One region of the Roseburia sp. AF25-13LB genome, then DNA from elsewhere that is predicted to be linked to it. Evidence: a T-box and tRNA genes for the amino acid it is inferred to sense, from the RefSeq annotation. Region 1 holds a T-box; the other holds one or more tRNA genes.
The links. A T-box is a leader RNA that pairs with one kind of tRNA and senses whether it is charged. The one in region 1 lies ahead of tyrS (tyrosine--tRNA ligase), so its partner is inferred to be a tRNA-Tyr.
Positions count from the first base shown of each region.

Region 2: it has a tRNA-Tyr gene. The T-box ahead of tyrS (tyrosine--tRNA ligase) is inferred to sense a tRNA for this amino acid. The anticodon was not compared.

Region 1 is NZ_QUFO01000006.1:131,181-147,197, forward strand. It holds gene DWY37_RS10295 (glycosyltransferase family 2 protein) at 1-909, opposite strand, end outside; T-box leader at 1,142-1,482, shown strand; gene tyrS (tyrosine--tRNA ligase) at 1,569-2,795, shown strand; gene DWY37_RS10305 (Rpn family recombination-promoting nuclease/putative transposase) at 2,902-3,753, opposite strand; gene DWY37_RS10310 (hypothetical protein) at 4,111-4,548, opposite strand; gene DWY37_RS10315 (putative ABC transporter permease) at 4,558-5,349, opposite strand; gene DWY37_RS10320 (phosphohydrolase) at 5,343-5,813, opposite strand; gene DWY37_RS10325 (Gfo/Idh/MocA family protein) at 5,908-6,891, opposite strand; gene DWY37_RS10330 (ROK family protein) at 6,893-7,774, opposite strand; gene DWY37_RS10335 (carbohydrate ABC transporter permease) at 7,803-8,636, opposite strand; gene DWY37_RS10340 (carbohydrate ABC transporter permease) at 8,633-9,505, opposite strand; gene DWY37_RS10345 (ABC transporter substrate-binding protein) at 9,624-10,934, opposite strand; gene DWY37_RS10350 (ROK family transcriptional regulator) at 10,999-12,210, opposite strand; gene DWY37_RS10355 (hypothetical protein) at 12,428-13,585, shown strand; gene DWY37_RS10360 (D-psicose 3-epimerase) at 13,611-14,516, shown strand; gene DWY37_RS10365 (L-fucose isomerase) at 14,540-16,017, shown strand, end outside.
Region 2 is NZ_QUFO01000004.1:147,898-163,914, forward strand. It holds gene DWY37_RS07690 (alpha-amylase family glycosyl hydrolase) at 1-1,598, opposite strand, end outside; gene DWY37_RS07695 (sugar ABC transporter permease) at 2,205-3,083, opposite strand; gene DWY37_RS07700 (carbohydrate ABC transporter permease) at 3,083-4,465, opposite strand; gene DWY37_RS07705 (extracellular solute-binding protein) at 4,596-5,879, opposite strand; gene malQ (4-alpha-glucanotransferase) at 5,955-7,406, opposite strand; gene DWY37_RS07715 (LacI family DNA-binding transcriptional regulator) at 7,743-8,762, shown strand; tRNA gene DWY37_RS07720 (tRNA-Leu) at 8,852-8,935, opposite strand; tRNA gene DWY37_RS07725 (tRNA-Tyr) at 8,991-9,072, opposite strand; gene DWY37_RS07730 (glycoside hydrolase family 13 protein) at 9,179-11,290, opposite strand; gene DWY37_RS07735 (LptM family lipoprotein) at 11,432-11,761, opposite strand; gene DWY37_RS07740 (sensor histidine kinase) at 11,847-13,157, opposite strand; gene DWY37_RS16280 (LytR/AlgR family response regulator transcription factor) at 13,154-13,516, opposite strand; partial or broken gene DWY37_RS16285 (LytR/AlgR family response regulator transcription factor) at 13,559-13,855, opposite strand; gene ftsH (ATP-dependent zinc metalloprotease FtsH) at 14,772-16,017, opposite strand, start outside.

The sequences.
Region 1 (16,017 bases):
ATAAAGCTTTGGATGCAGTGCCTTTATATGCTCCCAGAGATTCTCCCGTTTCGCATAAGCTTCCTTATCTCCAATCAGCAGCAGGTGGATGGAAGAAATTGCCATCATGATAGAGATATTTCTTGTCATATAGGCTGCCAGCTTCGGATAAGTTTTTGACACCTCACCAAGGTTCACGCAGTCTGACACCAGTTTGGTTACCTTAATCTGCTGGTCAATCCGCTTCATTAAGACTTTTTCATTTACGGACTGGTCATCTCTTCCCAGGAAATAATGATACAAATCCAGATTCAGATAGCAGATATTTTTTACATAAGGTAATGGTTTATATGCAAATATGTTATCCACATAAAAAGTATGCTTCGGCAATTGCAGCCTGCAGTCCCGCAATATCTGGGTGCGGTAAAGCAACGCATGCATCACAAGGTACTGGGACGGCTTAAAATTGCCCATGTCATTCCAGGTACAAAGCTTCTTCTCCGGAAATACATTGGTATAGCGCATTGGCTTTGTCCTGTTCTCATAAAGGTGGTCATAGACGTAATTGCAGACTACCAGATCCACTTCTTTTTCCTGCCATTCCCATTCCCGAAGCTCTGAAAGAAGCTCCTTTAAGCTTTCCTCATCCAGCCAGTCATCAGAATCCACTACTTTAAAATAAGTCCCTGAAGCTGCCTCAAGTCCTGCATTTACGCCGGAACCATGTCCACCGTTTTCTTTATGTATGACTTTCACAATATCCGGATATTCCTTTGCATACTCGTCAGCAATCTCTCCGGTTCTGTCGGTAGAGCCGTCATCTACAATGATAATTTCCCCTTCCTCCTTGCATACCAGAAGGGAATCTATGCAACGTTTCATATAATCCTGTGAATTGTAACAAGGTACTGTAAATGTAATTTTCTTCATTTTCCTAACCTCCTGTATCTCTGTTAACTAAAACGAATAAACTTTCCTTTTGTCTTCAATTTTCTTTTTGTGTATTACTCCATTAATACAATTACACAATTAAAGTAATTTGTCAATTTACATTTCCTTAAGATTTGTTAAACAATAAATAACAAATTTTTAAATCCGGCTTTTAAAATCTTATGTTTGACAAATTTTAAGTTACCCCCTATAATGGGGATAATTAAGGCAGTTACAGGCTTTGATGGGAACAAGTAATAACAAAGGAAACCTACAGAGAGTCACCGGTTGCTGAGAGGTACAGGGGCAGCTTGTTATGAATACATCCCGGAGCTTCGCACCAAATATTCAACATTTGTCAAATTAGAAACATAGTTTGCAAGGGAATGGCTTATGCAAATTTGAATGAGTAGGCTGCGACGGATTAGCACACGTTATCGATGCGTAAGTTGCCAGGTATCCCTAAGGCACTGCAGATGGCAGTCCTGTCGGTGACGGACACTTACTGAGGCAGGTTATGCGAATAATCTGTGAAAAAAGGTGGTAACACGAGACTTCGCCCTCGTCCTTTCATAGGACGGGGGCTTTTTTATGCGGGAAACAGAATAAAAACATTTCCCAAAATTTTAAAAAATATATTTTCAGAAAGGATTTTTATTATGACTTTATATGATGAATTAGTTGCCCGTGGACTGATTGCCCAGGTAACCGATGAAGCTGAGATTAAAGAGCTCATCAACAATGGAAAAGCTACTTTTTATATTGGATTTGACCCAACTGCAGACAGCCTTCATGTCGGACATTTCATGGCACTTTGCTTAATGAAACGTCTCCAGATGGCTGGCAACAAGCCAATCGCCCTGATTGGTGGCGGAACTGGTATGGTCGGCGACCCATCCGGACGTAGTGATATGCGTCAGATGATGACACCAGAAACCATTCAGCACAACTGTGACTGCTTTAAGAAACAGATGAGCCGCTTTATTGATTTCTCCGATAACAAAGCTCTTATGGTAAATAACGCTGACTGGCTCATGGACTTAAATTACATTGAACTTCTTCGTGACGTCGGTGCTCATTTCTCCGTAAACCGTATGCTGACCGCAGAATGCTACAAACAGCGTATGGAAAAAGGCTTAAGCTTCTTAGAGTTTAACTACATGATTATGCAGAGCTACGACTTCTATACCTTATACCAGAAATACGGCTGTAATATGCAGTTCGGTGGCGATGACCAGTGGAGCAACATGTTAGGCGGAACCGAGCTGATTCGTCGTAAACTTGGAAAAGATGCTTACGCGATGACCATCAACCTTCTTCTGAATTCCGAAGGTAAGAAAATGGGTAAAACACAGTCCGGTGCTGTATGGCTTGACCCGGATAAGACTTCTCCATTTGACTTCTACCAGTACTGGAGAAATGTTTCCGATGCAGATGTATTAAAATGTCTGCGTATGTTAACCTTCCTGCCATTAGAGCAGATTGACGAAATGGATAAATGGGAAGGCAGCCAGTTAAACCAGGCAAAAGAAATCTTAGCTTACGAACTGACCAATCTGGTTCATGGCGAAGAGGAAGCCAAAAAAGCACAGGAGAGTGCAAGAGCATTATTCTCCGGTGGCAATCATGCAGATATGCCTGCTGCTGAAATTACAGAGGCAGACCTTCGCGATGGCGTTATCGATATCATGGGACTTCTTGTTTCTGCCGGACTTTGTGCTTCCCGTTCCGAGGCACGTCGTGCCGTAGAGCAGGGTGGTGTTACTGTCAATGGTGAAAAAGTAACCGATATCAAGACCACCTATACTCCGGATGATATCAAAAATGCAGAAGAATTTGTTCTGAAACGCGGAAAGAAGAAATTCTGTAAAATTGTAATGAAATAATCTATAAAAATAAGCCAAAAGAGTTGTACCGATTTGCCCTGATGGACGTTCCGATACAACTCTTTTTTGTCCTATAACCCGCTATTTCTTTCTGAATCTTATCGCTTTATAAATCCAAAGTCTTTCCATACTTTTCTAATACCTGTTTTGCCTGCTCTTCCGTTATCTGTAATTCTTCCTGCAGCAATGCCAGGATTTCGGCATCTGATTTTCCAAATTTACGACCGAGCTTTATGATTTCTACTTCTTTTCCCTCCTGCAAGCCTTCTTTCAAACCTTGTTTCCGAATCCGCTCTTCTCTCTCAAAACTCTTCATATATGCAAGACCTACCTCTCCATCCCGCTTGACTGCCGTTACCATCCGATGTAACTTTTTCAAGTTTTCAGATGGAGCATTCTCTATGGATGAATGCTCCATGTAATGCAGTAGCTGTTTTAATTCCTCCGGCGGGTTTCCTTCCCTTCCCCTTGTATACAGGAATATCGTCTGTGCGCCATCCTCATATTCTAATTCCGGTACTTCGATACATCCATTTTTAATTGTATACACCATGCGATTCAGTCCAAAGGGGTCATAAGTTGTAATAAAGATTACGATGACATTCCGAAGACTCCCATAGGTATCCCCTGCTGTCAGATTTCCTGCGTCAATCTTCGCATGGTAAAACCGGACTCTTCGGGGCAGTGATACGATTTCTTCTTTTCCATCATTCTGGTCTGGTTCTATATCAAAGATTTCTCCGTTCTCTTCATCCAGATATACATCCAGCCGAATGCCGTGAGTCTCTGTATTCTCTCCACAGAAGAAGCGCTGCGGCACTACTGTAAGCTTTCCTATCTGCCGACGCAGAATGCATTCCAAAATGTACCTCGCCGACTGTTCCCCGTAAATTTTGTGACTGGTCAGGCTGTTTACCAGAAAGTCATCCACCAGATTCAGTTCTTCTAAAGTTTTCATGTTTCCTCCTTTTCCCATAGTGCAAGGAAAAGCAGGATGATATACTTGGCTTTTCGTAAGAACGAATTTTCATATCGTTCAAACTTATTTGTCAGGTACTGTTATCATAATCTCATTTCCGATTCTGAAATTCCACCTATCCAATGCACTATGCGTTTGTTAATTGTAATTAGAATTTAAAAGCATAGAATTCATTGAATTGATACCAGAAATTTAGATTGGCTTTCGCCACTCGAAAATCAGAATATATGCTTTGTGTTGATTGTAACAAATGCCCTTGAAGAAAACAAGTAAAATATTTATAAAATAAACTGCCTCTCCATCCCACTTTACTGCCATTACCATCCGGTGTAACTTTTATCCATTATTTTGGGGTTTATCAGACACTAAAACGATACTAACTATTGCAAGTATAATTAACACATGCAGTATAATATGATATAAATCCGGAACATATCTTCCAGAAATGTTTACTACCTGAATACAATCCTTAAAATATTTTATCTTATTTTCTACATTTCCCATAAATCCATTTCCAAAGATTGTATACCACTCGTGGCTTAAAAATTGTGTTATAAACCACATGGAAAGCCATATCAAATGAATATATTTACCGATTTTTCCTGCAAAAACAAATAACAAAAATGTAACTACAGGAATAACCATAAACATCCATTCATCCCTGAATGCTCCCTCTACCAAATATTTGCTGCCAATTTTAACTCCTGTCATAGCAAGAAAATACCAGATTAATAGTATAACATTTGCTATTATCGCATATTTCTTTTTATCCATTCTTTTCTTCTACCCCCGGAACCGGTCTTTTACTTTCTCTACATATTGAACGCACAGTTCTTTCCGTTCTTCTACAAAGCTGCTGCAGCGCTCCTTCTTCTCTTCCACAAAACTGCTGCAACGCTCCTTCTTCTCTTCGAAGTAAATTTTACAGTACTCCTTCTGCTCCCCCGCCATATAAAGGTAACATTCTTTCCGGTCCCGCATCTGCCGTGCCAGCTTTTCCATTCTTGCACGGACGGTTTCCATATGTACGGTCGTATAAACCACATCAACTACAAAGAGAATATATAGGAAAAGTACCACTCTGGTGAGCACCAGCTCCGGAATTGCTGCGGTAAGCTGCATGATTACCGGATGAACGAAGCAGAGCAGTATCACGTTTCCGATTCCAAATATGATGCAGCCATAAAGACAGATTCTCCCGTTCAGATTATATCTGTATCTGGTATAATCCCACCAGCGTTTGTGGAACATACGCTCCATCGCATAAGAAGTAATATACTCTACTACGCCGGAGGTAAACATGGCTACCACAAAGATTGCCGGCACATTTCCAATCCAGCCGATGAGCCAGTAATTAAGCACTGCTCCCGCTCCATAAATCGGAATCCACGGACCTCTTAAGTAGCCACGGTTGATAAATTTATGATATTTTATCTGGGAGCAAATGGTAGATTCATAAAGCCATCCTGCTGCACTGTAAATCACAAACCAAAGGAAATAAATTCTGCCGGCTACCAGAAAATGCAGGAACACATTTCCGCATGTGCCCATAAATTCTCTTACCTGTACTAACATACTTCCTCTCTGCATCTGCGCTGTAAGGTCTCTCTGGCAGAACATTTCTTGTCAATCCAGCAGACAATCCAGCTTTCTAAATATTTCGGCGGCACCAGCGTCAGCGGAAACATATGCTTCTTGATAATGTCATGCTCTATCGGAGTTAATTCTACATCCATGCTGGCATTCCGCAATGCTACACCCGGATGGAAAAATCCATGCAGATGATGTGGCGTCAGCTGGTTATGCCAGTCATATAAGAAATAATCATGAAGCAACGCCCCACGGATCAGCTGCTCCATTTCTACTTTAAGCTGATGTTCCTTTGCAAAAAGGTAACTTTCATATGCCACCTGAACGCAATGCTCATATACTTCGGTGGTTCCATGCTGGATATGCTCTCTGGACTGCAAAATTCTGGTTTCTGCTTCAACCTGTTTTAATATATTCATGAAATAAGTATCTTTACTATAAGCTTCCATTTCTTAAACTTCCTTATCTCTCATCTTATTCCATCTTAATCAACATCATATATCACGTCAATGCCCGGATTCTTACGATTTTCTTAACCTGCAGTTACCAGTCTTCCCCAGGATATTTCATATTCCAGTCTTTTCTTATTTTTGTCATGATATCCATGACATCCCTTGAAAAAGCAAGCTTCATATCATCCGCATTCTGCCGGCTTACTGCCTGCTCCATATCCGTCAGTTCATATCGCAATGCATCTGCGGTACAGCCGCAGTCTATCTCTGTTTTTGCTCCTGTTACAGCATCTACAATGGTTGCTTTCTCTGCTCTTGGAAACTCCATGATTTCTATATAGCCCTTCTCGCAACTGATCATCGCCCGCTTTGGCTGCTTGGAATGCATGGAAAGTGCTACTACTGCCATCTGATTTAAATCATTTTTTAATAAAATGGTTGCCTGCTCGTCTGAACCAGTCGGTGATACCTTTCTCTGGCTGACAATCTCTTCCGGCTTTTTATCCATAAAGCTTCTTACAATGGAAAGTGCATATACACCGATATCAAGCATTGCCCCGCCTGCAAGATTCATATTGAAAAAACGGTTTTCCATATTGTATTCTTTAAAACTGCCAAAATTAATGGTAATCATCTGAACTTTTCCAAGCTCACCATTCTTAATGATCTCCCAGAGTTTTTTATAAAGCGGCATGTGCCAGATTGTCATCGCCTCTGCCACAACGAGATGGTTCTGTTTTGCCAACAGAACCATCTCGTTTAATTCTTTACTATTTAATGTAATTGATTTTTCTACCAGAATATGTTTTCCATGCTGTAATGCAGCTTTCATAAATTTGTAATGGGTATTGTGGGGCGTTGTAATATAAATAATATCCACTTCATCATCTACAAAAACTTCATCTATCGAATCATAAACTTTGGCAATCCCGTATTTTTCTGCAAATGCTACTGCTTTTTCATGGGTACGGTTGGCTACTGCATACATGGTTTTTCCCATTTTCTGCAATGCCTGCGCCATTTCATTTGCAATTACACCGGTACCCAGTACTGCCCAGTTTAAATCCTTTTCCATATTATTTCTCCTTTTCCCATTCCAGCATTCCAAGCTTCATGGAACCCAGTACACCCGGATTTTCACCCAGACCAGGTGCCACAATATAATCATCCATATGCTCTGAAATCATCGGATGGTAAACGTAGCCGTGTAACATCTCCTTCACATTCTCCCGGATCATGGCAAATAATTTCTCCTGGTGCATCACACCCCCCCAGAGAATAATCTTCTGTGGGGAATACATCAGAATATAATTGGTGATTGCCTGTGCCAGATAATCTGCCTCTAATTCCCATACCTCCGGCACGTCAGTAAGCTCCTTCGCTTCTTTTCCGTATCTTCCGAGAATGGATGGTCCGGAAGCCAGACCCTCCACGCAATGTGTATGGAACGGACAACAGCCGCCATAAGTATCTTTCGGATTTTTCTGAATCAGAATATGACCACCTTCCGGATGTACCAGTCCATGAACCAATCCGCCATTGACGTACACTCCCACACCAATTCCTGTGCCAACGGTAATATAAATGGCATTTTCGCAGCCTTTTGCTGCTCCCCAGGTCACTTCGCCCAGGATAGCGGCATTTACGTCCGTATCAAAACCTACCGGAACCTGAAGGGCTTCCTTCATTCTGCCTACAAAATCTGCTCCTGCCCAGCCCGGCTTCGGTGTTTTTGTGATATGTCCGTAAGTTGCTGAATTTCTGTTTAAATCCACCGGTCCAAAGGAACCGATGCCCAATGCTTCAATCTTTTTCTCCTGAAAATATGCAATCATTTCAGGAAATGTTTCATCCGGTGTACATGTCGGAATGGAAATCCTCTCCAATACCTCTCCGTTTTCATTTCCGATGGCGCAGACCATCTTGGTTCCGCCAGCTTCAAGTCCTCCAAAAATCATTGTATTCTCTCCTTTGCTCTATTAAATTTTAACCCTTTACAGCACCTGCTGCAATTCCTTTTACAATATTTTTTTGCATAAGAATATAGAATAAAATAATCGGAATACTTGAAATTACAAAGTTTGCTAAAATTAAATTCCATTGATTGCTATATGTTCCATAGAAGTACTGCTGTGATAACGGTAATGTCATTGGTTTTCCGTTTCCATATACAAGAAATGCTACCAAAAATTCTCCCCATACCCATAACGCATTCAAAACCGCAACTGTTGCAAGTATTGGACGCATCAGTGGAAGTACTATTTTACCAAGCATTTTAAATCTTGAACATCCATCAATTATAGCTGCTTCTTCCAGTTCCCGTGGCAAACCCACACAATAACTTCTGCATAAGAAAATTGGTACTGGCATTCCTAATGCAAGATAAACCAAAATTAATCCAAATAAATTGCCAACTAATCCAATTTTACGAACTACTACAATCAATGCTACCATATAAACCTGAAATGGAACAAATAAGGTTGTCATAATTACCAGCATAATAATACTGGACACCTTAGAATGCCATCTGGCCAATGCATATCCAGTAATTGCTGCAACCAATACTGTTAATGATGTTGTTACAACAACTGTAAAAATACTTGTCATAAAAGAGGATACAAAATTACTTTCCGTAATTATCGTAATATAATTATCCAGATTCCATGTCTGAGGCAGTGCTAATGCAGATGAACTAATTTCTGCTTTTGTTTTAAAAGAATTAATAAATACCAGAAGAAGGGGAGCTACAAATAAAATTGCAAACACAATTGTTACTGCATATTTTATTATGTTAAGTATAGTATTACTTTTCTTTTTCATGATAATCGCTCCTCCTTCTTCTTCATAATTGCGTTAAGTACAAGCGAAATGCCTGCAATAATCAGAAACAGGATGATGGACTGTGCAGATGCATATCCATTTCGGCTGGCACCAAATGCAGTTGTATATATTTTATATACCATGGTACTTGATGCGCCTACCGGACCTCCGGATGTCATAGTGTATGGCAGTTCAAATACTTTCATATGCGCTGCTACTGACAAAATAAGACAAGTCATAATTGTCGGTGCAAGAATCGGAAGCTTAATATACCAGATTGTTTTTAATGTTCCTGCACCATCGATTTTTGCAGCCTCTATCAAATCATCTGAAATACTCTGTAAACCAGCAATATATATCACCATATAATATCCAGCTACATTCCATATTCCAACAATAGCCAATGCTAAAATTACCAGTGATTTATTACCTAATAACGCTACTGATGTACCGGATATTGTTTTTGTCATTTCAGGTAAAACTTTTGTGTATACAAAATACCAGATATAACCTACAACCAGCAGACTCATTGTATTCGGAATAAAAAATATTGTCCGGAAGAAATTTTTAGCTTTTAATTTTGCATCTAATAAAAAGGCCAGTAAAATAGATACTAAATTTCCTGCAATAACCGCTATCAAAGTATAGCTCAATGTATTTTTTATTGTTTGTGTAAATGTCTTATCTTTAAATGCCTCTTTATAATTGTCGAACCAGATAAAATTATACTCTGTTTTCATTCCATAAGAATCGGTAAAAGAAAGCCAGAAACTTTGAACTACCGGAATTATAAAGAATAAAACAAACAATATCATTGCTGGCAATAACAGGCAAAAATAAAATAATGTCTCTTTTCTTTTTTTTCTCATGTACTCTCACATCCTGTTAAAAAAATCGGAGCTATTATATCAACTGTATTTTTTTCAGATCCGTCAAACTGACAAATCCAATCTACATTCGATACAACAGCTCCGGTATTATTATCAATTACTGCTGTTCTTTATATGCCTTATCCCAATACTCATCCAGAGTGGCAGCTGTTGTCTCCCAATCACTTTCGCCTAACATATAGTAAGAGAAGATCTCCCAGAGTTTATCTGTAAAGGTTGTTCTTAAAACTCTGTCGCCAAGCGGTGTAATCTTACCTGAATTAATGTAAGAATTAATATCTGCTGCAACCGGATCATAATCTACATTAACACCATTAATTGCAGAGGAAACTGCACATTTTTCTGCCCAGATAGTTCCAGCTTCTTCACTTGACATATATGCAAGGAACTTCTTTGCAATATCTGCATTTTCAGAATCTTTACAGATAGAAAGTGAAGTATCCGGGAAACATAACAGAACACTGTCATCCGGGTTATCAGAAACCGGGAATGCCATAATTCCAATATTAGCATCACTGTTTACTCCTCTGACACTTGATAATGCCCAGGAACCTTCAAAATAAAATGCATTCTCACCATTAGCAAAATTTGCTGCGCAGTCATCATAAGAAAGGTTGTATGCGTTATCCGGGTCACAGTATTTATAAACAACATCTGTTAACTCATCAAAAGATTTTTTCCAGCCTTCATCTGTTGCAAAAGAATGTTCTCCAGCATCACGCTCTGCACTCCAATCCGGATTTTTTGCATATACATTTTCTGCAAACAGACCAATTAATGCAATATACGGAACACTCAGGTCACTTAAACTGGAAGCAAATGGTGTAACCCCATTTTTCTGAAGTTTTTCACATGCTGCTACTAAATCTGAATAAGTAGTCGGAACTTCTATATCATTTGCTTCGAGGACATCCTTATTATAGAATAATCCAATCCATCCATTGTCTAATGGCATTGCATAAGTGCCATCATCATATATCTTATTTGCACCTGCCAATGTGTCTGAATTGATGTTAGATAAGAAATCTTCTCCAGATAAATCCAAAAGATAATCTTCATCAATTTCTTTCATCCATGTAACAATATCCGGCATGTCACCTGATGCTGCTCTGGAACGTAATGTGGTTTTTAAGTTATCAGAATTCATACTCTGCACTTCAATTTTAACTCCTGGATTATCTTTTTCAAAATTACTGATAATCTCATCCAGTGCTTCTTTTGGCGCATCCTCAACCTTACAGGACAGGAATTCCAATGTTACCTCGTCCCCTGATGAATCTGCATCTGCTGCTTTCTCTGTGTTTCCCCCTGTGCTTTCACTACTGTTGTCGCTTGTTGAGCCACAACCTGCCAACATTGAAATTGTCATTGCTGCTGTCAACATAATGGACACAATCTTCTTTTTCATGTAAAGTACCTCCTATAAAATATAATTTATTTATAATTCCTGGCGGAATTATTGCACCATATCATTATGCATTTAAGGAGAGCTTTGGTTTTTCAAGAATATGACTTAAGACATGGCAGCAGGCACCCAGTGGATATTCTTCCTGCTTTAAAGAGCCAACTCTTATTTCAATCTCATTTTCATATCCTCTTGTCAGATAATTCTTTGCCGTATTCTTAATTTCATTAACAAATTCGGTATCTTCAATCTGTGTACAACCACCAATAATAACTGTAGTAATTTCCAGTGTTTTAATCAGATTTGCTATCGCTATTCCAATATAAAAGCCGGAACGCTTTAATACCTGACGGCTGATCTCCTCTCCTTTTTCTGCTTTTTCAATAAAATCCTGTACTGTTAAGTGTTCTTCATCCTTTGAATACTCTTTGCCTGCTTCTAAACAAAGTTTTTTATATTCATTGTTCATCGCCATTTCACTTGCAAATGCATCCAGGCATCCACATTTTCCACAGGTACATAACGGGCCTTCCGGATTTACTGTAGTGTGTCCAATAAATCCTGCATTTCCCTGTCTTCCTTCTATCAATCTTCCGTGATAAAAAATTGCACTACCAATACCGGATCGAAGTCCTATGTAAATAAAGTTTTCTATATCTGATACCATGTATTTTTCTCTCTCTGCAACAGAAAGCAAATGTACATCATTTTTAATATAGACAGGTACATGGAATTTTTCTTCTAATATGTCCTTAATATGTATGTCATTCCAATTCTTAATACGTTCAATATGAACGGAAATTCCATTTTTTTCATCAATATTTCCAGGAAGTCCAAGTCCTATCCCCAATACCTTTTCCATACTGATGCCAACTTTTTTTACAATTTCTTCAATTTCATTTATCAATCCTTGCAAAACTTCATCTGCCTCAGCATCTGCCTCGTAACGAATTTCTTTTGAACCGATAATTTCTTTTGCTGCATTTGTTACTGCAATTCTGGTTCTGTGAATTGGAAATTCCAAATCTATTCCAATTGCATAACATGCCTTTGCATTTACAAGTATCAGATCTGCAGGTCTTCCCCCGGTACTTCTGACCTGACCTTTCTTAATAATGTAACCGTTTTCCTGCAGCTCTTTAATCACTTCAAGAACCGTTGGTCGGCTCACCATTGTTTTTCTTACAATCTCTTCTATCGTAAGTGGCTGATACGATAAAATACATTGCATAATCAGGTACTTGTTTGCTTCTTTTAAAACTTTTGTAGTGTTTTTCATTCACTTGTCCTCCCTTGACATGTATCATAGCACCTCTCATTTGTTTTGTAAAGTACTTTTACAATAATATTTTATAAATTATTTTTGCAAAATATATTTAAAAAACTATTCTTTTATGTTATACTCTGATAACAACAGCATGTTTTTTTCTGATAATTACATAATGAGTGCTATATTTTTTAATTATTTATTATTTAAGAAAGGATATCATATGCATATGAAAAAGAGTCTTTATCAAACGATTCAATATTTAACAGACAGTTCTTCTGACCTGTTAAAAAACTGCAAAGTTACTACTACCAACGGAATTACTATTTTTACCCCGGATGGTGTCTCAAGTTATAATGCATTATGGCTTAGGGATTTTTCTTATATGGTAGAATACGCCGGTGACTGTATTTCAAATGATGAAATTATTGGCTGTATACAATACGCAATTGACCATAGACGTGCTGATGATGGGTGGATGCCTGACCGTATCTACGAAGATGGTGTCACTGCCTATGCAGCAGGTGTTGTAGGAAAACCTATTGGAGAAGCCAATCTGGATAATACTCCTTTTCTGATATTTACTGTCCACTCTTTAATGACAAGACTAAAACCTGGTGAATTTCAGGAATTATTTAAGAAATGGGAACCCTATTTACGTCAGGGCTTAAATGCCATTCCGCTAGACAAACATGGACTTGTCTATAATGATCCTGTAAAGCCCCATTCTCCATATGGATTTACCGATACTGTTGCCAAGACCGGCTCTCTTTATATGGAAAGCCTGCTTTACTGGCGTGCATGCCTGCACATGTTCCGCATGACAAGTTCACCTTCTGATAAAGAATTATATTTACAACGTTGCAACGCAATTGAATCATCCATCAAATACCTGTACCATTCCGATTCTCATGCTTTTCTTGCTGCAACAGATGACTGTGCACAGATTGATATCTGGGGAATTGCTTATATGTTATATATCAATTTTCCATGCACCGATGAGATAAAGAGTGATATTCTTACCTTCCTTAAAGATTATTATGACAGATATGTATTACATGGTCAAATCCGTCATCTGCTTTCAGGAGAATACTGGGAACGGTTATTAATCGAAATACCGCATGAAGAATACCAGAATGGTGCATATTGGGCAACTGCAAGCGGCTGGGTTATCTGGTGCCTTGCACAAATAGATGAAAAGCTCGCTGCCCGGACACTTTATGATGTTGTTTCATATTTTCAAAAGGAAGGTTCCTTTGAGTGTATAAATCATGATTATCAGAAACTTTCTTCTTTTGTAGTGAGCACCACTAATGTTCTTGGAGCTGCCAGACGGCTGGAACAAAATAAAAATTTCTGCGATGCTTTTGCAGCAATTACTGAATAGTAAATGATATAAGGAGGTTTTTACTATGAACTATGGAATCTATTTTGCATATTGGGAAAAAGAATGGAATGCTGATCAAAAACAATATATACGCAAAGTAAAAGAATTAGGTTTTGATATTCTGGAAATATCCTGTGCAATGTTAAAAAATATTTCCATGGAAGATTTAGCTTCACTGAAAAAAGAAGCGGATGATCAGGGAATTATTTTAACAGCCGGATATGGTCCAAATGCCAGTGAGAATCTTGGAAGTCCGGATTCTGCAATTGTGAACAATGCAATTACATTTTATACTGATATTCTTAAAAAGCTGGAATTTCTTAATATTCATACTTTGGGTGGAGGCATCTATTCTTACTGGCCAGTTGACTATAGCCAGCCGATTGATAAAGCCGGAGACTGGGAGCGAAGTGTCAAAAATGTCCGCACAGTAGGAAAGATTGCAGCCGAATGTGGTGTTAATTATTGCCTTGAAGTACTGAATCGTTTTGAGGGATATCTTATCAATACCTGTGCAGAATGCAGACAATTTGTAGAAGAAGTTGATGTTCCTTCCGTAAAAATTATGCTGGATACTTTCCATATGAATATTGAAGAAGATAATATGGTGGAAGCCATTCTTTTAGCCGGAGATAAACTGGGTCATTTTCATGTTGGTGAAAACAACCGCCGGTTGCCTGGAAAAGGAGGTTTTCCATGGTATGAAATTGGAATGGCTCTTCGTGCTATTGGATATCAGGGGAATGTTGTTATGGAACCTTTTGTAAGAAATGGTGGTACTGTTGGAAATGATATTAAAATCTGGCGTGATTTAAGCCAGGGTGCCAGTCTGGCACAGCTTGATTCAGACGCCAGGAATTCGGTTGCATTTCTCCGCAACGTATTCAGTGGCCCAACGTCTGATTATCACAGCATTTTACATAAAAATTGAAATTAATAAGGAGGTATTTTACTATGAAAACATATCCTGTTATTGGCATCAGACCAATTGTAGACTCCAGACGTTTAGGTATACGTGATTCACTGGAAGAAAAAGTAGCCCAAATGGCTGCCCAGGCAAAGGCACTGATTGAGCAAAATGTATTTTATGCAGATGGAACACCTGCAAAAGTAATTATTTTTTCTGAAGGAAGCATTGCCGGCAGTGAAGAAGCCGCACGCTGTCAGGCTGAATTTACTTCCAAAGGTGTAACCGCTACTTTAAGTGTGACTCCAAGCTGGTGCTATCCTTTGGAAACCATTGATATTGATCCTCTTACCATCAAAGCCATCTGGGGGTTCAATGGCACAGAACGACCGGGGGCTGTTTATCTGGCTGCTGCCATGTCTGCTCACAACCAGATGAAACTGCCATGTTTCTCCATCTATGGACATGATGTGCAAGATATGGATGAAAATGAAATTCCTGAAGATGTGAAACAAAAAATTCTGTTATTTGCAAAAGCTGCACTGGCAGTGGGGCAGTTAAAAAATAAATCATACGTCAATATTGGCTCTGTTTCCATGGGAATCATGGGTTCCTTCTTCGACCCATCTTTTTATATACATTATCTCGGAATCCGGCCGGAATGGATTGATATGACAGAAATTTTACGTCGTATTGATCATGAAATTTATGATAAAGATGAATTTACAAAAGCCCTGAAATGGGTACATGAAAATTGTAAAGAAGGTATGGATCCCAACCCGGAATGCCGTGCACACAGTCCAGCGCAGAAATCTCAGGAATGGGAATTTGTTATAAAAATGACTTTAATTATTCGTGATATTATGCTTGGCAATCCAAAACTGGCTGAAATAGGCTATCAGGAAGAATCTCTTGGACGTAATGCATTATTTGCCGGTTTCCAGGGACAGCGTATGTGGACAGATTATAAACCGAATGCAGATTTTACAGAGGCAATTTTAAATTCTACCTTTGATTGGAACGGTAAAAAACAGCCACTCGTTTTTGCAACAGAAAATGATAATCTAAATGGTCTCTCCATGATGTTTGGAAATCTTCTTACAGGAAAGGCCAGTGGATTTTCTGATATCCGTTGTTATTGGAGTCCTGATGCAGTAAAGCGTGTTACTGGCTGGAAGCCAACAGGCGATGCGGAAAATGGTTTTATTCATCTGATTAATTCGGGTTCTACCTGTCTTGATGCCTGCGGAAAATCTTCAGATGAAAATGGAGTTCCAGTCATGAAATCCTGGTGGGATATGACAGAAACTGACATCAATGCCTGTCTTCAGGCAACTGACTGGTGTCCGGCAGAATTATGCCAGTTCCGTGGCGGTGGATTTTCCTCTCACTTTAAAACAGATGCTAAAATGCCACTGACTATGGTAAGAGTAAACCTTGTAGAAGGCATTGGACCTTGTTTACAAATTGCGGAAGGATACAGCATTACTCTTCCGGATGAAGTTCACAAAATAATTGATAACCG
Region 2 (16,017 bases), on a different contig from region 1:
AAATCTACACCTGAAATGTCAACCTTCTGAGTTTCCTGGGAAAGGTTAAATACCAGTAATGTGGTTTTACCATCATATGTCTTGGTAATTGCTGCTATATTCTTATCAGAAAGATTCTCTACATTTGCAGCGATACCACGGGCGATTTCCGGATAACGGTTTCTCAGGCGGATTGCCTGCTTGAAATAATTATAAATGGAATATGGGTCATCCTGCTGGTCTTCCAAGCTTCCATTTGTCATCTTAATGCTTTCCATTCCATCCGGTCCTTTACACATACCCTCTGCAGATGTATCTGAGGACCACTGCATTGGTGCACGCTTATTTTCATCTTTTCCAGAGCCTTTCATACCAATTTCTTCCCCATAATAGAGAAATACATTGCCGCTCATCATAAGATTCATGGCTCCGGCAGTCTTAATCTGTGCAGCCTTATACTCGCCGCTATAGTATCCGGCACCTCTTGCCATATCATGATTTGTATAAAACGGTGCATCAATATAATTTTCATTATACTGGCTTAAAAGCTCATCCATTTTGCCGCAGACATTGGCATATCCTTTTGCTCCGGACTCTGAGCTTCCTTTTACTGCATTGGCAATAATCCCATCGCCATCTCCAAAATCAAAATTGAATACACTATCAATTCCACTTTCCAGATATTTTGCATATGTCTCACGATCCGTCCAGACCTCTGCCACGATATAGGAATTCTCATCTTTTGCCTTTACCATATCATTAAACCATTTTAAGACTTCCACATTTTCTGTGGTATTATCTGAAAAATATTCTTTGGCACCATCCATACGGAAACCATCTACCCCAAGATCCATCCAGAAGGATGTAATCTCATCAAATTCAGCTCTCACCGCTTCACAGTCAAGGTTCAAATCCGGCATTTCACTCCAGAATTTTCCTTCATAATACCAATTGCTGCTGCCAGCTTTATAATACACACTGCTTAACTGATCTGTTGTAAAGTTATAATAATCTACATACGGACAAACGCTGCTATCCGGCTGCTGTCCGTCACTTAATCCCTCCAGATATTCCACTGCCTGTGTAAACCATGGGTGTTTCGATGATGTATGGTTAATCGGGAAATCAATAATCACACGGATTCCGCGCTTGTGACATGCTTCGATTAACTGTTTAAAATCATCTATAGTTCCATACTGCTCATCAATATTTTCATAATCAGAAATGTCATATTTATGGTAGGTCGGTGATGGCATGATCGGCATCAGCCAGATTCCATTACAGCCAAGGTCTGTATCTGTACTGTCATCTCCATCATTGATATAATCCAGTTTATCAATTAATCCCTGGATATCTCCGATTCCATCTCCATCACTGTCATAAAAGCTATATAAAAACACTTCATAATAGGTGCGGTATTTATCATCAATGATATTCAGTTCTCCTGCATTTGCCTTTGCCATAGCGGAGTCTTCCACACTTGCGGTCTTTTCAGTTTCTGTCGCCGCAGCAGTCTCTGTTCCCGCAGCATTGTTATCCTGTCTGCCGCCACAGCCGGCACTTATAGTTCCAAGGGTAAGGCACAATGCAAGAAGTAACGCCTGTAGTCTTTTTTTCATATGATTCTCCTTTTCTTCTCTTTCTTATTTCGTTGAAATGAAGGGGTGATGTAAATGCGATGCTTTTGTTCTGCATTTGAAATAACGTTATTTTCCAGACAGAATGCTCCAATTCTAACCAGCACATTTTTCTTTTCTTATTATCATCTGTCTTTCCAATGTTTGACAGAATGCAAGTGGTTGTCCGGCTGAATGCGGATACCATTTTGTGACTGGTTAGGGGCGCTTGGAATTTCATCTGGCAACCGGCAACGTTGGCACAGGACGTGCCAACGAGGCGCAACTGGAACACGGATGTGACTTTGCGCCGGTTGCCGGAATAGATGTAATGTAGATTGAAATTCTTAGCGCCCCTTACCGGTTGCATGAGGTATCCGTATCAGCCGGACACCCACTGCATCCAGTCAAAGCAGTGGCAAGACATCTGAAAATCAGAAAAATGTACTGCCAAGAATTGAGACACATTCTGTCTGAATGAAAATACCTGTTATTTCAAACACAGAACAAATATCCTTCGCAATCTTCCACACCCTTCATTATCAACTGATATAACAAAGAGAGGCAAAAGCCTGCCTCTCTTTTAAACATTTTAAATGGCTGTGAAATTTAGCCTTTTACTGCTCCACTCATTCCTTCTACATAGAATTTCTGTGTAAACATAAAGAGGATAGCAATCGGAATTGATACTACTACAGCACCTGCTGCAAAACATGTATACCAGCTGTTGATATACTCTTTCTCTAACATCTTCCATAAACCGATAGATACGGTAAACTGGTCTGCATTTGCACCACAGATAACCTTTGCAAATATGAAGTCAATCCATGGTCCCATGAAGGATGTCAGGATGGTATATACAATAATTGGTTTACTAAGCGGAATGGTAATCTTAGTAAATACCTGCCATCTGCTTGCTCCATCGATGATTGCTGCCTCATCTAAGGACTTTGGAATGGTATCAAAGAATCCCTTCGCCACATAGAATCCAACTCCACTACCTGCGGAGAATACAATAATCAACGCAATACGAATCATGGAGCCTTCGGATAATCCCAGTGCCTTTAAGATAAAGTATACCGCAATCATGGACATGAAGGATGGGAACAGACCTAAAATCATTGCAATATTCATAAACGGTTTTCTCATTTTAAAACGCATTCTTGACATACAGTATGAAACTGAAAGTACAAAGATGGTTGAAATGATACAGGTAAAGATTGCAATAATCAATGTATTCATGAACATTTTCGGGAAGTTCAGAATACTGGTATCTGTAAATAGCTTAACATAATTGTTTAAAGTATAAGTCTTCGGGAAGAAGGTCTCAACATAAGAACCTTTCTCCGCACGGAAGCTTGTAAGTACTACCCAGAATACCGGAAGTACCCAGATAAATGCTAATACTGCAAGAAATATATGAATCAAAACATTTACAAATGTTTTACGTACTTTTGCGCCTGTTGTGGCTGTTTTCTGCTTACTCATTACATGAATCCCTCCTCATCTTTGTAGGATGTGGTATTTCGATAAGTAACCAGGGCAACAATAGCCAATACCACGAATGTCATAATACCAATAACGGCACCCAGGTTATAATATTTCTTATCAACAGTCAGCTTATACAACCAGGTAACCAGAAGGTCTGTCTTTCCTGCGGTTGCATCCACTGGCGTAGGATTTCCTCCGGACAGAAGGAAAATAACATTGAAGTTGTTGATGTTTCCTGTAAACTGTGTAATTAAGTACGGTGTCATTACGAATAACATATATGGCAGAGTAATTTTGAAGAAAGTCTGAACAGCGTTAGCACCGTCAATCTTTGCTGCTTCGTATAACTCAGCCGGGATATTCTGTAAGATACCGGTTACCTGAAGAATCGTATATGGAATACCTACCCACAGGTTGATTACAATAACGGTAACCCTTGCCCACATTGCCTTGGTAAAGAACGGCAATGCTGTGTCAATAATACCATATTTCATAAGCAGTGTGTTAACAATACCGGTTGGCTGTAACATACTTCTCATAATCAGAAGGGATACAAACTGTGGTACTGCAATGGATAATACAAAGCAGAATCTCCAGAATCCCTTTGCTCTTGTTTCTTTCCGGTTGATAATGATTGCAAGAATCATACCAGAAATATAGTTTAATACTGTTGCAAACACAGCCCAGATCAGGGTCCATCCTAATACGGAATAGAACTGTTTTCCAATACTGTCTCCAATATTCAATATTTTCTTAAAGGTAGCAAATCCAACCCAGTCGAATAACATTAAGTGTTCTCCGGACGTACTGTAATTGGTAAATGCCATTGTAATATTGTAAATCAATGGAAGAACAGTAAAGAGCAAAATTCCCGTCAGTGGGAGTGCCAACAGCAATTTATGTAAATTTTGATCAAACAAACTCTTGAAGTCTTCTTTAAATGTGTTTAAATGCTTACCTGCTTTTGCCAGCAGTTCTGATTTATATGAACTTTTTACTGCTTCCCTCCATACAATGATAAACATGAAGGTAAGATATAATGTTGCAACTCCATAAAGTAAGATAAGCTGTGAATTATCACCAGCCTGATATTCATAAATACTCTTTGCATCATTCCATACCTTTTCCTGCTCTCTCCATCCAAGTGATGGCAGCATGGAAACTGCATAGAATCCATAAGAAATCATGTAATAAAGATACACAACCTCAATTGCCAAAAACATAAGACCTTTTACAATCTGTTTATGTGCAATATTGCCCAAGCCCATGATTAACATGGAGAGCTTAGTAATTACATTTCCCTTAACTAACGCACCAGTAACGGTATATGGTGTCTGAAACTCTTTTACTTTTTTCTTTTTCGTAGCAGCCTTCTTCACGCTATGGGCCTCCTATACTCTCTATAGTAAGACATCCAGGGTACCGTTTCCGGTATCCTGGAGTCCCCGGTTCTTTTTCAAACCGCTTTTTTAGGAATTCTTATAATGAACTTCCAATTACATCTTCTGCTTATTCAGCAACGTCTGTATTCATAGTTGTGTTCATTTCTTCTGTCTTCTCAGCAGCGTTGTCTTTTGTTACTTCGCCAGACTGGATATTTTTACCCATATTCTCTGCTGGTGACCAGTAGTTACCCATTTCTTTACATAATGGCTGCATGATAGATGTATCTGTCATAACATTTGTAACTGCTGTTGCGATTGGATCGTCAGCTAAAGAGATGTTGATGTTTGAAGGAAGGATGTTTCTCATTTCATAATGAGCTGTCTGAGCCTTCTCACCTGCTAAGTAAGCTGCAAGAGACATAGCTACCTGCTGGTTCTCAGCATTAGGGTTAACACCGATTGCTTTAGATCCGATGAAGGATTTCATCTGGCCTTCTTTTCCGTCGATTGTAACGGTAGGAAGAGCTGCAACACCCATGTTGTCACCAAGTTTTTCTTTAACTGCATCAGCATCCCATGTTCCGGAGAATACTGCTGCTACACTGTCGCCTAATCCAGCAAGACCAGATCCGTCAGCATCTACTAAGAAGTTAGGATTTGCTGCTAAGTCTACTAAGTACTCTGTAACTGCTGCTGCTTTGTCTCCACCGAAGTCGATACCAGCATCTGTATCAGTTCCATCACCGAATAATGTACATCCGTTAGCTACATAGAATGCCTGAATATACCAGGAATCAGTTAATTTGAAAGAAACTTTCTTTCCAGCTTCTCCAGCTTTCTCTAACATTGTATCAAAGTTCTTTACGTCATCCTCTGAGAATACGCTCTTATCATAGTACATGAACCATGTATTAGAGGTAAATGGGAATGCTACTACTGAATCGTTGTATGTAACAGATGCAAGAATAGAATCAGAGTTTGTAGATGTTACATATCCAAGATAATCTCCACCAAGCTCTGATAATGCGCCTGCAGATACCAGATCCGGGATGTTATCGTTAGCAAGCATGTAAACGTCTGCTGCTGCTTCAACGTCTTTTGTTACGTTGTCTTTTGCTTCACCCTCTGCACATACACCATAATTGAAGTTGATTTTCCAGTTTGGATGCTCAGCTGCAAATGCTTCACACTGATCCTGAAGCCAGTTTGTATCCTGATCTTCCTGTGGGCTCCATACTGTTAAGTCACCCTCCCAAGCTTCATCTTCTGCTGCAGCTGGTTTTTCTGTTGTTACTGCTGCTTCAGTATCTTTCTTTTCTGTGTTCTTGTCTGCGTCTTTGCTACCGCATCCTACCATGGATACTGCCATAGCTGTTACAAGAAATAATGATAATGCTTTCTTTTTCATTTTCTTCCTCCTTAAAAATGTGATTTCGATTAAGCATTTATATAAAACGGTAATCCGTTCTATATCATATAGAAATTATCTGCGGTATACTGCCGCAATGGTGCGGATCCACGCTCTTCGTTCTTCACTCAGAGTATCTTTTCCCACCCGCCATTTCCAGTTCTGTCCGACTGTGGATGGCTGATTCATTCTGGCTTCATTGCCAAGCTGTAAAATATCCTGCATTGGAATAATTACCACATCCGCTATGCTTGAATAAGCCAGACGGATTAAGGCGTCCGGAATTTCTTCCTTCGAGCCGATATTCAAATATTCATAGAGGTAAGCCAGTTCATATTCTGTCTTATCCCGGAAATAACCAACAACAGTATCATTATCATGTGTTCCGGTATATACCACTATGTTATTTTCTTCAAAGTTATGTGGAAGATTTTCATTTCCTGTATTTCCATCAAATGCAAACATCAGGATTTTACTTCCAGGCCATCCAATTCTTGCAAGAAGCTTTCTGCTTCCGGCGATGGCACTTCCGGCATTGTCTGCTATGATTCTGCAGTCACCGGCACTTTCTTCCATCACATCTGTCAATTTCTTTCCAGGACCCTTGTTCCATTTCCCATTGCAGCAATCCTTTTCCCGAAACGGAATCGTATAGTACCTTACAACTCCAAGGAAGTGGTCAATCCGGATTACATCATATAACGCTGCGTTTTTCTCAATCCGGTGTCTCCACCAGTCAAACCGGTACTCTTCCATATAAGAGTAGTCATATACGGGATTGCCCCATTTCTGACCTTCTTCTGAAAAATTATCCGGCGGGCTGCCTGCTACATACTGCTGGCTTCCGTCTTCTTCTAATAAGAAGAGTTTCCGGTCTGCCCACACATCGGCACTGTCCATTGCCATATACAGCGGTATGTCCCCAATAATCTGTATTCCTCTTGTATTTGCGTACTGTTTTAAGAATTTCCACTGTTCATAAAATTTATACTGGCAGAATTTCCAAAACAGGATCTCTTCTTTTAGTAATTCTGTGTATTCCTGTAATGCCTCCGGTGTACGATTTCTGATTCCCGGTTCCCATGCCATCCATTCCCGGTTATTTTCTTTTCCTTTGACTGCCATGAACAATGCATAATCAGCCAGCCAGCAATCATTGTCTTCTTCAAACTTCCGAAAAGAAGGCTTTGCGGTATCAAACCGTTCAAATGCTTTCTTTAATATCTGAAAACGGTTTTCAAAAAGATTGGCATAATCAACATCTTTCTCATCTGCACCCCAGTTATAGCTTCGAATCTCGCTTTCCATAAGCAGACCGTCGCGAACCAGGTCATCTAAATCTATCAAATACGGATTTCCTGCAAATGCTGATATTGACTGATACGGGCTGTCTCCAAAACTGGTTGGTCCAATCGGAAGTATCTGCCAGTATCTTTGTTTCAGGTCTACAAGTAAGTCTACGAAATTGAAAGCTGCATCACCCAGAGTTCCGATTCCATAATCAGATGGAAGACTTGTTATTGCCATCAGGATTCCTGCTCCTCTGGTTAGTCTCTTTGCCTCCAATGTTTTTCCCCCACATCGGTTTTTGTTTTTTGCTTTTCGTTAATTTTCGTATCTGAGGTTATTTTACGTCTTTTTAACAATTTTGTCAAACAAAACAGTCCTTTTAACATCATTTTTGCCGTTTTTAACGGAATTCGCATTGTTTTTTTGGTTATATTGCTATTTAAAACCCTGTTTTTTTCGAAAAATAATATTTTGCAGTACTTGCACCTGTCATGCAAATTCTATATAATACAGAATATAAGAGGTTTTTGATATAATTTTACTTAAAATATACCAGATTTATGGAGGCTTGTTATGGTCACAATTAAAGATATTGCCAACCGGCTCGGTATTTCCGTCAGCACTGTTTCCAAAGGATTAAACGGCGCCAGTGATATCAGCGAAGATTTACGGCAGATGGTTCTTGATACCGCTGTAGAAATGGGATATCAGTCCAAGAAGATGAAAAAGGACGAAAACAAGAAGCTTTGCCTTTTTATAGAAAATATGGACTATGAAACAGCCAACCAGTTCGGATACGAAATCATCCTGGGTTTCCGCCAGGCTGCTTTCCGGGATGGCTGGTCCGTCAGTGTAATTCCGGTTACTCCGGCTTTCCAGATGACCGAAAAATATGATACTTATATGTTAAAGAACGGTTATTCCGGCGGGTTCCTGGTAGGCTTTGCTCTTCATGATGACTGGATGCGGCAGCTTGCCTTCACTTCCATTCCAACTGTCCTTTTCGATAATTATATTAAGAAGAATCCACATGTGTGCTATGTGGGAACAGATAACTCTGAAGGAATTGAATCTGCAGTCGACCATCTCTATCAGCTTGGTCACAAAAAGATTGCTTTTCTCAACGGTTCTCTCTATTCCATGGTCAGTGAGAAACGCTATCAGGCATATTTAGATGCCATGAAATCCCACAATCTTCCAGTAGAAGAAGATATGGTTGCACATGGCTACTATGTTGCAGACAGTGCAAAATATCATGTACCGAATTTTCTTGCTGCCGGAGCAACAGCAATTCTCTGTGGTAATGACCTGATTGCTTCCGGAGTCATTACAGAATGCCGGCTTCGAGGTTTTTCTGTTCCGGATGATATCAGTGTGGTTGGTTTTGACGACCTGCCGATTTCTTCTTTCTTAGAGCCGCCACTGACTACAGTCCGTCAGGAAAGAACCGAGCTCGGCAAATGTGGATATGCTGCTCTGAGCAACCTTATTAATCATGTCTCCGTCAGCATGACTTTACTGCGTCCGCAGCTTATTACAAGAGCATCTACTGCTCCATGTGCAGAGCGTGAAGAAGAGGCAGAAAAAGAATAGGGCTATTCACAAAGGGAACATCACAACAACGGAAATGTGCTTTGCGGATTTCCGGCATAAAAAAAGGAAACGACCGTTTCCTTTTTTAATGCCCGCGACCGGAATCGAACCGGTACTGTGTCACCACAACAGGATTTTAAGTCCTGCGCGTCTGCCAGTTCCGCCACGCGGGCAAGTATCTTTTTATGGTTACATAAAAAAATTCTCATTGCATAACCACAACGAGAATGGGCAGAGGTGGATTCGAACCACCGAAGCAATTTGCAGCAGATTTACAGTCTGTCCCCTTTGGCCACTCGGGAATCTGCCCATTTATCAGTCCTTAATTGTCCTGACGAATATAGATTATAGCATAACGCCCTGCTGTGCGCAAGGCGTTTTTATGCATTTTTTGCATTTTTTATTTTGCCATTTTTTTATTCTTCCGGATTCTTTCCTTTCAGAATGACAGCTGCATGCTTTGGCAATGTAATATCCAGTCTTCCATTGACGATGTCATAGCTGACAGAAGAAATGGAGTATCCATTTTCACTAGTAAAAAGTATCTGTTCTAAAGTTCCGTACTTCGGAAGCCCCACTGCCCATACTGACAAATCAATGTGCCGGATATTTTCATCATTATTTACAATAATGACAAACTGCTGTTCCCGGTTAAATCTTCCATAGCAGAGAAGATTATCCTCACCATTTAAAAATTTCACACTTCCGGTACGAAGTGCCGGGTTTTCTTTATGAATTCTGATGATATCACGATGGAAACGAATCAGTTCTTTATCTTCCCGGCCCCACGGATAAGTTCTTCGGTTATCCGGATCTGTAAATCCACATAGTCCGGCTTCATCACCGTAATAAACGGTAGGTGCTCCCGGCCAGGTCATCTGAATAACAACCGCCTCCCGTAGAACCGCTGTATTTACGCCCTCTTCTGCCGCTTTTGTTCCAAGGTGTTCCACTCTACCTACTTTATGATTGGTTCTGGTTAAAAATCTGGAATGGTCATGGTTGGAAAGTTCATTCATGGAGCACTGCAGCGATGGTGTCAAAAAGCTTGCCATATAATGCTTCATAGCGCCTTTAAAGTTCTCAAACTTTCCTATATTTTCCGGTTTAAAATCATCACTGTGTTTCTCCATTCCGGTAAGGAACCATGTCACCGGCTCCATAAAAGCATCATAGTTCATAACTGTATCCCACTGGTCTCCACCCAGCCAGTCTCTCGGGTCGCCGTAATGTTCTGCCAAAATCACTGCCTGTGGGTTGGCTTTCTTTACGGCATCACGGAATTCTCTCCAGAACTGATGGTTATATTCCGGACTGTGTCCCAGATCTGCCGCAACATCCAGTCTCCAGCCATCGGCATTATAAGGTGGAGAAACCCATTTTGCAGCCACATGCAGAATATAATCATGCAATGTATCTGAATCTTCGTAATTAAGCTTCGGCAATGTATCATGTCCCCACCAGCCATCGTAACTTCCGTTATCCGGCCACGCATTTTGATCATGGAACTGGAAAAAGTCATTGTACGGACTGTCCTTGCTGATATAGGCTCCCGGTTCATAGCCTGCTTCACTACGGTAGATTTTTTCACGATCCAGCCATTTATTAAAGGAACCGCAATGATTAAACACTCCATCCAGGATGACGCGGATGCCCCTCTGGTGCGCTTCCTTTACCAGCGTTGCAAAAAGTTCATTGCTTGCCTCCAAATTCCGTTTATCCGTCACGCGGGTGATATAGCGGCTGGCATGCTGGTTATTGCGGTCACCCGGTTGTAAAAGTTCTCCCTCATCCACCACTATTTTGCCGTAATGCGGGTCAATATAATCGTAATCCTGAATATCATACTTATGATTGGACGGAGAAACGAACAGTGGATTGAAGTATATCACCTCTATTCCAAGTTCTGTGAGATAATCCATTTTCTTTCTCACGCCCTCTAAATCTCCGCCATAAAATTCTGCTACCGAAAAATTCTCCGGGCATTTCTCCCAGTTATCTACCTTCTGACTGGTAGCACGGATATAGAAATATTCATCCGTCAACGGGTCGTTGGAAGTGTCTCCATTGTAAAAACGGTCTGTTAAAATCTGATACATAACCGCCCCTTTTGCCCAGTCCGGCGTGGAAAAACCCGGTACAATTTCAAAATTATACTGCGGTCTTGGTGTCTGATTCACGCCATAGCGGTCAAAGATACAGTGAAGCATTCCCGTCTCAATTTCAAAGTAATAGGAGAAATGCTCCTCTGTCATACGGATTTCTACGGAATAATAATCAAAGAGCCCCTCTGACTCGGTCTTTTCCATAAAATATTTTTTCTGTTCTGTGCAAAGCCAGACTGCATCTACATTATCTCTTGCTGTACGAAAACGAATGGTCACCAGCTCTCCGGCCTTGGGCTCTGCCGGACTACGATAATCTTCTGTTCCATCAGAAAAGAGTGCGCGTTTTCTAAGAATCGGGCGCATCTGCATAATATACTGCTGAATTCTGTTCAATTCATAAATCGATTGCTGTTTCTTCATCATCTTACAACAAGCCTCTCGTTTCTAAATAATTATTTTTATTACTATAATATACGAAAGTTCCAAAGATTACAACCAGAAAAGGACGGATACATTTTCCGTATCCGTCCCCTCTTTAAAGAAGTAACTCTATGAAATCTATTATATACCTAACTCCGCCTTTACGTCTGATACCCATTCTTCTACGGTACCATACCATTCAATCATTTCATTTAATTTGTCTTCTTCAATTTCAGTGTCTCCCTCTAACAGCTCTTTGTGCTGCTGTAAGACATCTGCCATTTCAACCATGGTATCAATCACATCCTGGTCGTATGCATCCGGATCCGCATTGATGGCATTCGCTACTTCATTGAATGATGTGCTTGCTTTATTGAATGCATCAATTGCAGCCTGTTTATCCGTTCCCCCGCAGGCAGCCAGTGAAATGCACATAGTCAATACCACTAAACATGAAATTATTTTCTTCATTTTCATCTTCCTCCTGTCTTTTGTTTGTCATCCTTGACTTAGACATATTTTACCATTCTTTCTTATCCAACAGGAGATTCACGTCTCAAACGGCAGTAAAATGTACTGAATCGACATTCTTTTCCGACAGATTCAGGCGGAGTATAAAATACTCTTTTTCCACCGAAAATGTATATACTCCTCCATAGCGTTCCACAATGGCACAGATGCTCCGCGTCCCAATGCCATGTCCTTTTTCCTTCGAAACCGGGACTCCGTTTTCAAAGATTGGTGCTCCGGCACAGGAATTTTTTATCTGTAAAAATACCTGCTGCTGTTTTTCATAAATCTGTACTTCTATTCTGGCTTCTTTTCCCTCTTTTTGTACTTCCCTGCAGGCATGGATGGCATTTTCCAGGGCATTAGACAATAGCACACACAAGTCAGTATCACTTATCACCGTCTTCGCTTTCATGCCGCCTTCCACTTTCATCACAATTCCTTCCGCTTCTGCCCTTCCTGCAAAGGATGACAAAATCAGATTCGCAGCTTCGTTTTCACAATACTGTATCACCTTCTGCTGTTCCAGCTCATTACAGATATCAGATATATAATCCTCTGCCTTCTGTATCTGATGGTTCTCCAAACAGGCATATAGATATTGTAAATGATGACGCAGGTCATGGCGGTAACGGCTGGCCAGATTCTGTGACTCCCGTAACGCCGTTATTTCACGCATGGACTGTGCCACCTGCATATCAAGGCTTTTTTGAATCTCCCTCATCCGGTTTTCTTCCTGTCCTTTTGTAAAGTTATACAACAGAAACACAAGATACGCTCCACAACAGATAAATGGCATAAATTCCACGACAACCGGAGCCCCACTGGACAAAAGATCTGTATACACTCTTGTCAGATAATCAAATACATAATACAGCACCGGTATCACACCAAACTGACACTGCATTTTTCTGGAATAGCAGGAAATATAACGGACTGCCGGCGTCATAAAGTGCAGCAGTCCAAACAGTAGTGGCAGGGTAATCAATAATTCCACCGCATCCAGCATCAATGCTCCCCCGCCCAAAATTTCCACTGTAAGAAGTGCCAGCCAGCGTCGTAACTGGCAGCACAGGTAGGCTGCCATCACAGAGAAAAACGGCCATAACAATTTACCGGTCAGTCCACATAACAGTAAAATCAACGGAACATGTACCAGCAGCGGATAAATCTGCCTCAAAAAGCCATCATCCCCTACATAGTAAATAATCCCCTGTGCAATTGGAATCAGTGCGATGCATATCCAGAATATGATCCGGTTTTTCCGCCGGTCCAGTGCATCACAGAAGGACGCCGCCAGCACACTTCCAAAAACACTGACTGCCACATTGTTAAGAAGGGACATCCAAAGGCTCATAACGTCACCTGCCCATCTTCAAATGCATTTTTCAGAAATGCACTCTTTATTTCATTGTATTTCCCTCTTGGAATAGGAATTTCCACAAGACTTGACATCGTAATGGTACGATAAGAAAGATTCTTTATATATTCCAGATTCACAAGATATGAACGATGTGGACGTATAAAAGTTCCATAAGGCATAAGCTGCCGGCCCAGTTCATCCATGCTGCCGCTGCATTCATATACCGTCCCATCGGTCAGATGTATCAATAATGTCCTGTGGATTACTTCGCAGTATTCCAGCTGTTTTAACGCAATCCGGGCAATTCCCGTCTTACAGCGCAGTACGATACTACTGCCATGCTCTTTTTCCATCTGTTCTAACACAGAATCCAGCAGATGATAGAAGCTGCCCTTTTCAATCGGCTTCAACTGGTAATAATATGCTTTCACCTCATAAGACTGCACCGCAAACTCCACAGAAGAAGTAAGAAAAATAATTTTGATATTATTATCAAACTTCCGAATCTCGGATGCCGTTTGGATTCCATCTACCCCCGGCATTAAAATATCCAAAAACAAAATGTCAAAGCGGGTTCCTTTTTCCATTTCATTCAGTAAATCCAGCGGACTGTGATAGACTTTTGCATCTATTCTGTAATCACGCTCCCTGCGATACTCCTCCAGTAAGCTCTGCAGTTCTTTTAAAACCGTATCGTCATCATCTCAAAATGCTGCCCTTATCATGTTGTATCTCCCATCTATGTATCAGCTTTATCGAAATATTCTTTTCTTAAGATTCATTATAGGCAGTTTGGGAGCCGATGTCCACTGTTTGAGGGATTGGAGATTTCTATGCGAGATAAGTGAGGGAAAAACTCCCTCACTTCCGCGATAGGCTCGGGAACAAGCTCCCTCACTTCCGCGATAGGCTCGGGAACAAGTTCCCTCGCTATCGCGGTATTCGTCAAAGTTCCAAGCTGTAAAAAAGAAACTCAAGCAAGCTTGGTTTCTTTTCCTCGCCTGTCACTTTTCCTCATTACTCGCGTAAAAAAAAGACGACCTTTCGCACGGTCGTCCTTTTAGGAGAAGGTATTTTTACTATGGGGTGTAGCAAAAATTATATAATGTATTGGGGGGTTTTTACGTTAATTATAGTACCATTTTCCCATTCAAAAGTGTGCACAAACTTCCAAAAAAATTCACATTCCTTTTATTCAATCTGTATAGCCCATAAATTTCATATCGAAAATACCACTTATTTTTTGCACAAAAGAATGGCTTTTTTAGGCTTCTATTTTGGTCTGACCATTTTGCCCCTGCTTAGTCAGGATAGACGAGAAAAAAAATCTCAAGCAAGCTTGGTTTCTTTTCCTCACCCGGCACTTTTCCTCATTACTCGCGTAAAAAAAAGACAGCCACCGATCGGCTGCCCTTTTAAGGAGAAGGTATTTTTACTATGGGGTGTAGTAAAAACTATATATATAATGTATTGGGGGGTTTTTACGTTAATTATAGTATCACCTCTCCCGTTTAAAGTGTGCACAAACTTCACAAAAGTTGTGCCTACTTTTTGTATACTTTATATAGTACCTTTTTCCCATTTTCGAAAAAAATTTCTATTTGTGTTCTATTCCTCCGTTGTCTCAGTTACAACATCAGCTCCGCTCTGGAATAATGCTTCAAATTCATCTCTTCCAATCTTTTCTTTTTCCAAAAGAAGGTCTGCTGATTTATGGAGTACATCACTATTTTCCTGAATGATTGCCCTTGCTTTGGCATAGCATTCGTCAATGATACGTTTTACTTCTTCATCAATTTTGGATGCCACACCCTCGCCATAGCCTCTGGTATGTGCAAGGTCTCTTCCGATAAACACTTCGTCATCATCATTGTTATAATTAATCAGTCCGACATTTTCGGAAAATCCGTACTTCGTTACCATTGCTTTGGCAAGCTCGGTTGCCTGCTTGATATCCTGTGAAGCTCCGGTTGTGATATCATCAAAAATCAACTCTTCTGCCACACGTCCACCTAAGGAAACAATTATCTGCTGCAGCATTCTTCCCTTGGTATCAAACATTTCATCACGCTCCGGCAATGGCATCGTATAGCCTGCTGCTCCACCACCGGTTGGGATAATGGACACGGTATATACCGGTCCCACATCTGGAAGTACATGGAATAAAATCGCATGACCCGATTCGTGATATGCGGTAATCTTCTTTTCTTTCTCGGTAATAATCCGGCTCTTCTTCTCCGGACCAACACCTACTTTCAAGAAGGATTCCTTAATATCTTTCTGGATAATATAACTTCTGTTTTCTTTGGCTGCAACAATTGCCGCCTCATTTAAAAGATTCTCCAGGTCTGCTCCGGTAAAACCTGCTGTAGTCTGTGCAATCTGTTTCAAATCCACATCCTCTGCCAGGGGTTTATTCTTTGCATGTACCTTTAAGATTTCTTCTCTTCCACCAATATCCGGACGCCCCACATGTACCTTACGGTCAAATCTGCCCGGACGCATAATTGCAGGGTCTAAGATATCAACACGGTTGGTTGCTGCCATTACGATAATTCCTTCGTTGACACCAAATCCGTCCATCTCTACCAGAAGCTGGTTCAAGGTCTGCTCCCGTTCATCATGCCCGCCGCCCATACCGGTTCCTCTTCTTCTTGCCACTGCATCAATCTCGTCGATAAATACGATACATGGTGCATTTTTCTTGGCATCTTCAAAAAGATCACGTACACGGGATGCGCCGACACCAACAAACATTTCTATGAAATCAGAACCGGAAATACTGAAGAACGGTACGCCTGCTTCTCCGGCAACTGCCTTGGCAAGCAGAGTCTTACCGGTTCCGGGAGGTCCC